3 regions of the Paenibacillus gansuensis genome follow, and region 2 is predicted to be linked to each of the others. Evidence: a T-box and tRNA genes for the amino acid it is inferred to sense, from the RefSeq annotation. Region 2 holds a T-box; the other regions hold tRNA genes.
The links. The T-box of region 2 lies ahead of argS (arginine--tRNA ligase). A T-box ahead of a tRNA ligase gene usually reads a tRNA of that ligase, here a tRNA-Arg.
Positions count from the first base shown of each region.

Region 1: it has a tRNA-Arg gene. The T-box ahead of argS (arginine--tRNA ligase) is inferred to sense a tRNA for this amino acid. The anticodon was not compared.
Region 3: it has a tRNA-Arg gene. The T-box ahead of argS (arginine--tRNA ligase) is inferred to sense a tRNA for this amino acid. The anticodon was not compared.

Region 1 is NZ_JBHUME010000016.1:24,004-27,255, forward strand. Features, by position in the region: gene ACFSUF_RS22380 (winged helix-turn-helix transcriptional regulator) at 1-183, shown strand, start outside; gene ACFSUF_RS22385 (GNAT family N-acetyltransferase) at 266-1,435, opposite strand; tRNA gene ACFSUF_RS22390 (tRNA-Leu) at 1,823-1,902, opposite strand; tRNA gene ACFSUF_RS22395 (tRNA-Arg) at 1,915-1,991, opposite strand; tRNA gene ACFSUF_RS22400 (tRNA-Leu) at 2,014-2,102, opposite strand; tRNA gene ACFSUF_RS22405 (tRNA-Cys) at 2,110-2,183, opposite strand; tRNA gene ACFSUF_RS22410 (tRNA-Gly) at 2,191-2,265, opposite strand; tRNA gene ACFSUF_RS22415 (tRNA-Gln) at 2,271-2,345, opposite strand; tRNA gene ACFSUF_RS22420 (tRNA-His) at 2,377-2,452, opposite strand; tRNA gene ACFSUF_RS22425 (tRNA-Trp) at 2,469-2,542, opposite strand; tRNA gene ACFSUF_RS22430 (tRNA-Tyr) at 2,550-2,635, opposite strand; tRNA gene ACFSUF_RS22435 (tRNA-Thr) at 2,646-2,721, opposite strand; tRNA gene ACFSUF_RS22440 (tRNA-Phe) at 2,739-2,814, opposite strand; tRNA gene ACFSUF_RS22445 (tRNA-Asp) at 2,832-2,908, opposite strand; tRNA gene ACFSUF_RS22450 (tRNA-Met) at 2,926-2,999, opposite strand; tRNA gene ACFSUF_RS22455 (tRNA-Val) at 3,006-3,081, opposite strand; tRNA gene ACFSUF_RS22460 (tRNA-Glu) at 3,171-3,245, opposite strand.
Region 2 is NZ_JBHUME010000008.1:132,860-136,111, forward strand. Features, by position in the region: gene argS (arginine--tRNA ligase) at 1-1,604, opposite strand, end outside; T-box leader at 1,669-1,899, opposite strand; gene ACFSUF_RS12740 (MFS transporter) at 1,979-3,169, shown strand; gene ACFSUF_RS12745 (MFS transporter) at 3,249-3,252, shown strand, end outside.
Region 3 is NZ_JBHUME010000008.1:620,391-623,642, reverse strand. Features, by position in the region: rRNA gene rrf (5S ribosomal RNA) at 45-161, shown strand; tRNA gene ACFSUF_RS15240 (tRNA-Ala) at 195-270, shown strand; tRNA gene ACFSUF_RS15235 (tRNA-Asn) at 277-352, shown strand; tRNA gene ACFSUF_RS15230 (tRNA-Ser) at 359-448, shown strand; tRNA gene ACFSUF_RS15225 (tRNA-Glu) at 471-545, shown strand; tRNA gene ACFSUF_RS15220 (tRNA-Val) at 552-627, shown strand; tRNA gene ACFSUF_RS15215 (tRNA-Met) at 634-707, shown strand; tRNA gene ACFSUF_RS15210 (tRNA-Asp) at 725-801, shown strand; tRNA gene ACFSUF_RS15205 (tRNA-Tyr) at 824-909, shown strand; tRNA gene ACFSUF_RS15200 (tRNA-Gln) at 919-993, shown strand; tRNA gene ACFSUF_RS15195 (tRNA-Lys) at 1,010-1,085, shown strand; tRNA gene ACFSUF_RS15190 (tRNA-Leu) at 1,124-1,207, shown strand; tRNA gene ACFSUF_RS15185 (tRNA-Gly) at 1,213-1,287, shown strand; tRNA gene ACFSUF_RS15180 (tRNA-Arg) at 1,296-1,372, shown strand; tRNA gene ACFSUF_RS15175 (tRNA-Pro) at 1,388-1,464, shown strand; tRNA gene ACFSUF_RS15170 (tRNA-Gly) at 1,472-1,542, shown strand; tRNA gene ACFSUF_RS15165 (tRNA-Arg) at 1,550-1,623, shown strand; gene lipA (lipoyl synthase) at 2,426-3,252, shown strand, end outside.

The DNA.
Region 1 (3,252 bases), on a different contig from region 2:
ATTCCAGATATGAGCGATAAAATCCTGACGGAGCGAATGAAGGAACTTGAGACGCTTGGAGTGGTTCAACGCAAGGTTTACGCGGAGACGCCTGTGCGTATTGAATATTCTTTAACGGAGAAAGGCCAGGACTTGGAAGAAGTAATTGAGTCCATTCAGAACTGGGGAGAAAGATGGTTGTGAGGAAATCCCGGTTAACTGATAAACCGTCAAACGGCATGGCCGTTTGACGGTTTTTTTGGTATCTGCAGCTAAGGTACTGCGTTTAGAAAAAGTCCATTAAGTAAGTTTCTTTAGCAGGAATCCGTTTATCAAGTCTTAGCACGTCTTCCAGCGCTCCTTGGAGCCTTCCTATACGGTGTAGTTCGGCCGGTCGCTTGTACCCCATAAATAGAGCCGTCCAGCTCTGGATATCCGCTTGAAGTGCCGGTGTTTCATTTGGTCCTGATTCCAGCAGTGTCACTTGCCCGCCGGACCCAAGCCGGAGCATACGGACGCCTTCGTTCCACGAAGCATGCTCATCTCGTACTTGAATAGAAATAAACTCCTCGTCATTTGAAGGCAGAAACGGATATGCTTGGAGAAATGTATCCATATCTACAATTCTGGCCATAAAATAGGGGGTTATTTCCTGACGGATTCTCGGATTACTCAGTTTAAAGCTTAACCCGTCACTCACAGGCGCCCGAAACTCCACCTTCTCAATCATGGAATCATGATTCGCAATAAACGTCCATAGTGCATTCTCCGCTTCGTCATTCAGTGCTGCCAGCTCACGGATATGGAATTTTCTTTCCTTGACCTCATACAGCACATAGCCCTGATCTTCCCCTTTACTATCGGAGTAAACCGCAATTTGGCCTCCTTTTCGCGCAAAAACGGCCTGTTCCCACCAATCAGCATCCCTGTGAATCGTACCGCTGAATTTGCTTGCGTATTGCTCATAAATCGGATTCAACCGGCTCGCGTCCTGCTGGATCCTTTCGATTCTCCCGGGGTACAAGGTTCGTTCCGGAAGCTTTGAGGTCTCTATGGTACAGTTCTTATATTCACAATAAGTTTCCCATCCATATTTGCGATAAAACGAGAATTCAAATGGATGAAGGAAAGAAACACTATATCCTTGATCTCTCATGTTCTGCAGCAAATGCTTCAGAAGCCCCGCAACTAACCCTCTACGGCGATACTCCGGCCAGGTAGCCACACCTGCAATGCCTCCCATGGCATAAGCCTTTCCTTGAATCCAAGCTGTAAAAGGAAGCAGCCCTGCTTTAGCCATCAATTGGCCCAGTTCAAAATAGCCCCAAATCCGTTCAGGTTTAAAAAGTTTCCTCCTGGACTCTCTTTCGTCTTCCGACACCGGATATTGAAATGCAAAGGAAGACAGGTCCATACTTTGGTCGAATTCTTCTAAGGTTAACTGTCTTAATTCCATGGCGGTTCTCCTTTCATTCTCACTGCAATGCTATATGTTGTATATAAAATGATTATGTCATAGCTGTAAAAGTGTTTGCAATTTGCAGCTGTTGCAAGTTAGCCCAATTCTTCGTTTATTCTGCACGGGCCCGCCTGTTGCTGCATAGAATGCAGAACAACTTACTCACTCATATCGGGGTTTCGGGAGGCGGTCCGGGTGGTTATGAAGCGAATTCGAGGGAGTCTGATCCTTGCTTACATGATTGGAGCCAGTTTAGGGTGGCTTGTCCATTATTTAGAGTTGAAATAAAACAACGCACCCTCGATCCAGGGTGCGTTGTTCATGTACATATAGAAAACAAAACGAAAAAACCGATTGAATCTAAGTTCAATCGGTTTCGCATGATGCCGGTGAAGGGACTCGAACCCCCACGGTTTCCCTCACGATTTTGAGTCGCGCGCGTCTGCCAATTCCGCCACACCGGCACTTCATAAAAATGGCGTGCCCTAAGAGATTCGAACTCCTGACCTTTTGATTCGTAGTCAAACGCTCTATCCAGCTGAGCTAAGGGCACAAAATGTTAAAGATAAAAAAGATGGTGCCGAAGACCAGACTTGAACTGGTACGGTGGTCACCCACCGCAGGATTTTAAGTCCTGTGCGTCTGCCGATTCCGCCACTCCGGCAAAGTAGTGGAGGCGCCACCCAGACTCGAACTGGGGGTAAAGCTTTTGCAGAGCTCTGCCTTACCACTTGGCTATGGCGCCGTAATGATGGAGCGGAAGACGGGAATCGAACCCGCGACCCTCGCCTTGGCAAGGCGATGCTCTACCGCTGAGCCACTTCCGCATAAATGGCTGGGGATCAAGGATTCGAACCTTGGAATGACGGAGTCAAAGTCCGTTGCCTTACCGCTTGGCTAATCCCCAACAACTTTGTTGGTTTCTAATTAGGATGATATGGGGCGATCGATGGGACTTGAACCCACGAATGCCGGAGCCACAGACCGGTGCGTTAACCCCTTCGCCACGACCGCCATATCAGAAGTTTATTGGCAGGGGCAGCAGGAATCGAACCCACACCAAAGGTTTTGGAGACCTTTGTTCTACCTTTAAACTATGCCCCTATAAAAATGGTGGAGGATGATGGATTCGAACCACCGAACTCGTCAGAGAGCAGATTTACAGTCTGCCGTGTTTAGCCACTTCACTAATCCTCCAAGATAAAGCTGGTGCCGTCGAGAGGACTTGAACCCCCAACCTACTGATTACAAGTCAGTTGCTCTACCAGTTGAGCTACAACGGCATATTCAATTCTTTAAATGGTGGCTCGGGACGGAATCGAACCGCCGACACGAGGATTTTCAGTCCTCTGCTCTACCGACTGAGCTACCGAGCCTTACATTTGAAGTTAAATGGCGGAGCCGACGGGATTCGAACCCGCGGTCTCCTGCGTGACAGGCAGGCATGTTGGGCCTCTACACCACGGCTCCACACTAAGGTAAAACAATTGCGGGGGCAGGATTTGAACCTGCGGCCTTCGGGTTATGAGCCCGACGAGCTACCGAGCTGCTCCACCCCGCGTCATTATGGTGGAAGCTGAGGGGATCGAACCCCCGACCCTCTGCTTGTAAGGCAGATGCTCTCCCAGCTGAGCTAAGCTTCCATATCCTGAGGACAAATAGTATCTTAACATAATCTTGACATTATGTTCAAGTCATAATTTCTTACAATTAGGTAAGATACATACTAAAATGGTGACCCGTAGGGGATTCGAACCCCTGTTACCTCCGTGAAAGGGAGGTGTCTTAACCCCTTGACCAACGGGCCTTATATA
Region 2 (3,252 bases):
TCAAGTTCGGACAGAATCCGCTCGTTTGCATAGAATCTATTGAACGCATGGGCTGTGTCGATAAGATATTTGGCTAAAAGAGAAGGATCGTTCGTTTCTACGGCCCGTTCGATTTGGTCCGGGTAGTAATGCAGCGTCTTCAGCAAGTGCCATGTGTGATCGCCAGCCAAATAAGCAGGGTCCGCAGCCATATCTCCCGCGCCGGCTCCATGTCCCTCCTTTTCCAAAAGACTCCGGGTCCGCACATACGTATACTGAAGATAGGGTCCCGTTTCCCCGTCGAAGTTCAGGGCGTCTTGCATGGAGAAATCAATCTCGTTCAACCTGTAATTTTTCAGGTCGGCAAAAATGATCGCACCGATCCCGATGGCCTCCGCCGTTTCCGCCTTGTTTTCTAGATCCGGGCGTTTGTGTTCCAATATTTCAAGGGCATGCTGAACCGCTTCTTTAAGTACATCTTCCAGAAAAATAACTCTTCCGCGGCGTGTCGACATCTTTTTCCCTTCGAATTTCATCAGCCCGAACGCGACATGGCGGCAGTCCCGCGCCCAAGTATGTCCCATCCGCTTTAATACTTCAAATACTTGTGTAAAATGAAGAGATTGCTCAGAGCCCACTACATAAAGCAGCAAATCTCCTTTCATCGTCTCGCGGCGGTAGATGGCCGTGGCCAGATCCCGGGCAGGGTAGATTGTCGTTCCGTCCGATTTCAAAATAAGGCATGGCGGGATATTCTCCCTAAGCCTGACTACCATCGCCCCGTCGCTTTCCTCCAGCAGCTGTTTGTCTTTAAGATTCTGGATGACGGCACCTATTTTGTCATTATAGAAGCTTTCTCCCAGGTATTCGTCAAACTCTACCCCGAGCACTTTGTACATCCTCTTAAATTCCTCGAGACTAAGGTCAACAAAGAAACGCCACAACTGCACAGCTTCTTCATCTCCTTGCTCCAGGCGCCGGAACCAATCCCTCGCTTCCGCTTCAAGAGTGGGGTCATGGTCCGCTTCTTCGTGAAATTTGACATAAAGATCGAGACAATCCTGAATCGTATAGCTTGTAAGGCGTTTCGGATCTCCCCACCGTTGATAGGCTGTAATTTGTTTGCCAAACTGCGTCCCCCAGTCTCCCAGATGGTTTACCCGGACCGCATCATACCCCGCAGCAGTATACAACCTGTACAGCGCGTTCCCGATCATCGTGGACCGGAGATGGCCGATGCCAAACGGTTTGGCGATGTTGGGCGAGGACATATCAATAATGACTCTGCGGCCTTGGCCGGACTGGGAAGACCCGAAGCCCTCCTCGTTCACTCTATGGACCCATTGGGCGGTAAAAGCTTGCCTGTTCAGTCTGAAATTAACATACCCTCCCGCTGTGTCCGCTTTGATTTGGGCATCATTCCAAGCTTCGGCGATCTGCGAAGCGATTAGCTGCGGCGGTTTTTTAAGCTGTTTCGCCAATGAAAAACAAGGGAGCGCCGCATCCCCGAAACCGGTATCCTGCGGCACCTCCAGCAACCGTGCCGTTTCCTCCTGCGTGAAGCCGATAAGGCCGGCCAGTTTTTCAGCAATGGTTTCCAGGACATCTCTGCTTACATATTTCATTTCAATGCCTCCTCTGTTTCATATCAGAACCGCCATCCATCAACAAAAAAAGCCCTCGTCTCAAAAAAGAGACGAGAGCTGTTCCCGCGGTACCACTCTTTGTGATGAACGTATCATGCCGGTAAGAGCAGAACGTTCATCCGCTTAAACGATAACGGTGTCGGCCGGACCGTCCTACTAAGTTCAGACGGCCATCTCCCGGGTGCGGTTCCCTGCGCGGCTCGGGCCGGCTTCCACTCTTCCCGGCTCGCTGTTCCGAATCCATCGCAAGTACTCTCCCGTTCAGCAACGATTCATGATAAGGTTAGGGTACATCATATCACATCATTTTTCCAATAACAACCATATCTATACCTTATTGAGGAGACCTGACTATGGCCCGAAAACATCATCTGCTCTTTATTTTCGTGACGCTGATGTATTGGATTTCCCTTTATATTTATGTGCCGATTCTTTCGCCTTACCTGGAATCTATGCACATATCCTACTTTTACGTTGGTATTGTGCTTGGAAGCTACGGCTTTATGCAGATTCTGATTCGGCTGCCGTTAGGGATCTTATCCGACCGGATGCGCGTGAGGAAGCCCTATATTCTTCTTGGAATGATTACAGTTACACTCAGTTGTATCCTGTTTGCGGCGGGCGCTGATCCCGGCTGGGCACTCGCCGGCAGGGCCATGTCCGGTGTGGCCGCATCGTCCTGGGTTGCCTTCACTGTACTGTATGCGGGCTACTTCGCCAAAGAGCAGACCACACACGCGATGGGAACGATCTCCTTCTTAACGGTAGCAGGCCAATGCGCCGGCATGGTCGCAAGCGGATGGCTGGCCGGTTCCTACGGTTGGAACGCAGCCTTCTGGACAGGAGCTGTCATTGGCCTGATCGGTCTGGCAGCCGCCTTTGGCATTTACGAGCCCCGTGAAGGAGTATACCGGGAACCGATTCGGGCACGCGATCTGACACTAGTCATGAAGGAGCCGGCGCTGCTGAAAGCTTCCGTGCTTTCCATTCTTGCGCACATTGTCCTTTTTGTTACGATGTTCGGCTTTACGCCTTCTTATGCTCTTGGATTGGGTGCTTCCAAAAACGATCTCAGTCTCGTTTCATTCGCGTTCATGGTCCCCCATGCCCTTGCTTCCCTGTATACGGGAAGATGGCTGGCGCCCCGCTTCGGGGTATGGAGAGTACTCCTTATCGGATTTGCCTTAAGCAGCATCTGCACTCTTGCCATCCCATTCACGCGTACGCTCGGTACCCTGATGTTGACGCAGGCTTTGAATGGCTTTGCCCAAGGGCTGCATCTGCCTTTGTTAATGGCATTGGCTATCCGAACAGTCGATCAGGAACAGCGGGCTACCGCTATGGGGTTCTATCAAGCCGTATATGCGCTCGGGATGTTCGGCGGCCCGTTCATTGCCGGCTGGATCAATGAAAGCTTTTCCTTGGCGGGAGGCTTCTATTTTGCCGCCATAGCAGCAACGGCAGCAGTACTTCTCGGCTTCCTATGGAGACGGAGCGGCGCTGCTCCGGAACAGCTCCCCAAGGCAGGTAAGGCTTCCTTCTGATTATTGGGTAAGATCAGGTTATGCTATACTTTAATCTGAACTAACGGACCGGACGACCCAAAGAAAGAAGGATTTGCACATGG
Region 3 (3,252 bases), 490 kb from region 2:
ATCACAGCGCTTGGCGGCGCCGTAAACCTGAATATGTTTTTCCGTTTGGTAACAATGGCGAAAGGGAACCACGCGTACCCATCTCGAACACGACCGTTAAGCCTTTCAGCGCCGATGGTACTTGGACCGCAGGGTCCTGGGAGAGTAGGACGTTGCCAAGCGACACCCACTTCCGTGAAAGTGGGATTTTTCATGGGGCCATAGTTCAGCTGGGAGAGCGCCTGCCTTGCAAGCAGGAGGTCAGCGGTTCGATCCCGCTTGGCTCCACCATCATATTCCCTGATAGCTCAGTTGGTAGAGCACTCGACTGTTAATCGAGTTGTCACAGGTTCGAGTCCTGTTCGGGGAGCCACCTCATGGAGAGGTGTCCGAGTTTGGTCGAAGGAGCACGATTGGAAATCGTGTAGGCGCCAAAAGCGTCTCGAGGGTTCGAATCCCTCTCTCTCCGTAGCTTTATCATTTTCTTTTTAGGCCCGTTGGTCAAGGGGTTAAGACACCTCCCTTTCACGGAGGTAACAGGGGTTCGAATCCCCTACGGGTCACCATCATATGGAAGCTTAGCTCAGCTGGGAGAGCATCTGCCTTACAAGCAGAGGGTCGGGGGTTCGATCCCCTCAGCTTCCACCATAATGACGCGGGGTGGAGCAGCTCGGTAGCTCGTCGGGCTCATAACCCGAAGGCCGCAGGTTCAAATCCTGCCCCCGCAATTGTTTTACCTTAGTGTGGAGCCGTGGTGTAGAGGCCTAACATGCCTGCCTGTCACGCAGGAGACCGCGGGTTCGAATCCCGTCGGCTCCGCCATTTTTTTATGATTGGTTAACTTGGAGGATTAGTGAAGTGGCTAAACACGGCAGACTGTAAATCTGCTCTCTGACGAGTTCGGTGGTTCGAATCCATCATCCTCCACCATTTCTTTAATGGGGATTAGCCAAGCGGTAAGGCAACGGACTTTGACTCCGTCATGCCAAGGTTCGAATCCTTGATCCCCAGCCATTTTCATTCTCATTGAGAGCCATTAGCTCAGTTGGTAGAGCACCTGACTTTTAATCAGGGTGTCGTAGGTTCGAGTCCTACATGGCTCACCATTTATTTTTCACGGTAAACAATATGCCTGAAACATTGTGCGCGTGTGGCGGAATTGGCAGACGCACTAGACTTAGGATCTAGCGCCTTTGGCGTGGGGGTTCAAGTCCCTCCACGCGCACCATTTATGCGGAAGTGGCTCAGCGGTAGAGCATCGCCTTGCCAAGGCGAGGGTCGCGGGTTCGATTCCCGTCTTCCGCTCCATTATATTTGTGCCCTTAGCTCAGCTGGATAGAGCGTTTGACTACGAATCAAAAGGTCAGGAGTTCGAATCTCTTAGGGCACGCCATTCTTTTTTTACAGTCGGGATGTAGCTCAGCTTGGTAGAGCACCTGGTTTGGGACCAGGGGGTCGCATGTTCAAATCGTGTCATCCCGACCATTTTTATGCGGGTGTAGTTCAATGGTAGAACTTTAGCCTTCCAAGCTAATAGCGTGGGTTCGATTCCCATCACCCGCTTTTTTATGTCCCAGTAGCTCAGTTGGATAGAGCACTCGCCTTCTAAGCGAGTTGTCGGGGGTTCGAATCCCTCCTGGGACGTGTCAGGACCGCATGCGCTGCATGCGGTTTTTGCGTTTTCAGGAGCCGGATGAGAAGCCCCGACGAGGGGGGACGGTGGAGCGCCGCGGCAGGCCCGAAGGGCGGACGCAGCGGATTCGCGAGGTTAGTTGGTGGGAATCCCCCCAACCCCGAAGCGCATCCCTCCTGGGACGTGTCAGGACCGCATGCGTTGCATGCGGTTTTTGCGTTTTCAGGAGCCGGATGAGAAGCCCCGACGAGGGGGGACGGTGGAGCGCCGCGGCAGGCCTGAAGGGCGGACGCAGCGGATTCGCGAGCTTAGTTGGGTGGAATCCACCCAACGTCGAAAGCGCATCCCTCCTGGGACGTGTCAGGACCGCATGCGCTGCATGCGGTTTTTGCGATTTCAGGAGCCGGATGAGAACCCACGACGAGGGGGGACGGTGGAGCGCCGCGACAGGCCCTAAGGGCGGATGCAGTGGATTCGCAAGGTTAGTTGGGTGGAATCCACCCAACGCCGAAGCGCATCCCACCCTGACAGTCCAACGGAGTTGGGGGATATCTTCTTAAGGATGTACGGGCAAGTAGAGCTGATTCATGCTATATTAAAATAGATGTACAAAATATCACCCATGTGTAATTTATTCCCAGGTGGTGGTTTTTTACGATATTCTTCATCTATAGACGGATTTTCAGAGAGCACGGCATTTTTGTATGAAATCATCCGCTCCTTATCGACACATCCATGGAGTTGCAGCTAAGTCAGGCCTTATTACTGCTGCGTGGAATGATTGACGTTTCATGTTATAATACTAGTTAGTGTATGAATCATCCTGGGTTGGAAAACAGCGATAGAAAGAAGGACTTGCTCATGGCGGTTGATCATAGAGAAAAGAAGCCGGACTGGCTGAGAATTAAATTGACGCAAGGAGAGAATTATCAGGAAATCAAAGAGATGATGCGTTCCAAGACGCTACATACGGTATGCGAGGAAGCTAGATGTCCGAACATTTATGAATGCTGGGCCAACCGTACGGCTACGTTCATGATTTTGGGCGATATCTGCACAAGAGCGTGCCGTTTCTGTGCGGTGAAAACCGGTTTACCCACGGAGCTTGATCTCCAGGAGCCTGAACGCGTTGCGGAAGCTGCTGCACAGATGGGGTTGCGTCATTGTGTCATCACATCAGTAGCCAGGGATGATCTGAAGGACGGAGGAGCGTCGATTTTTGCAGCTAGTGTGAAAGCAGTCCGCGAAAAGCTGCCTCTTTGCAGCATAGAGGTGTTGATTCCTGACTTTATGGGGAACGAGGATTCCCTCAAGATTGTTATGGATGCCAAACCGGACATTTTGAACCATAATATCGAGACAGTTGCACGGATGTCCGATAGAGTACGCGCGAAGGCGAAATACAGCCGTTCTTTGGAACTGCTGTCCAGGGCGAAAGCGATGAACCCGGATATTCCGACAAAATCCAGTATTATGCTGGGCGTTGGTGAAGAATGGGACGAGATCATACAAGCAATGGATGACCTGCGTGCTGTTGACTGCAATATTATGACGATCGGCCAGTATCTGCAGCCGACGAAACAACATTTGAATGTAGTAAAGTATTACCCGCCTGAAGATTTCGCAAAGTTGAAGGAAGA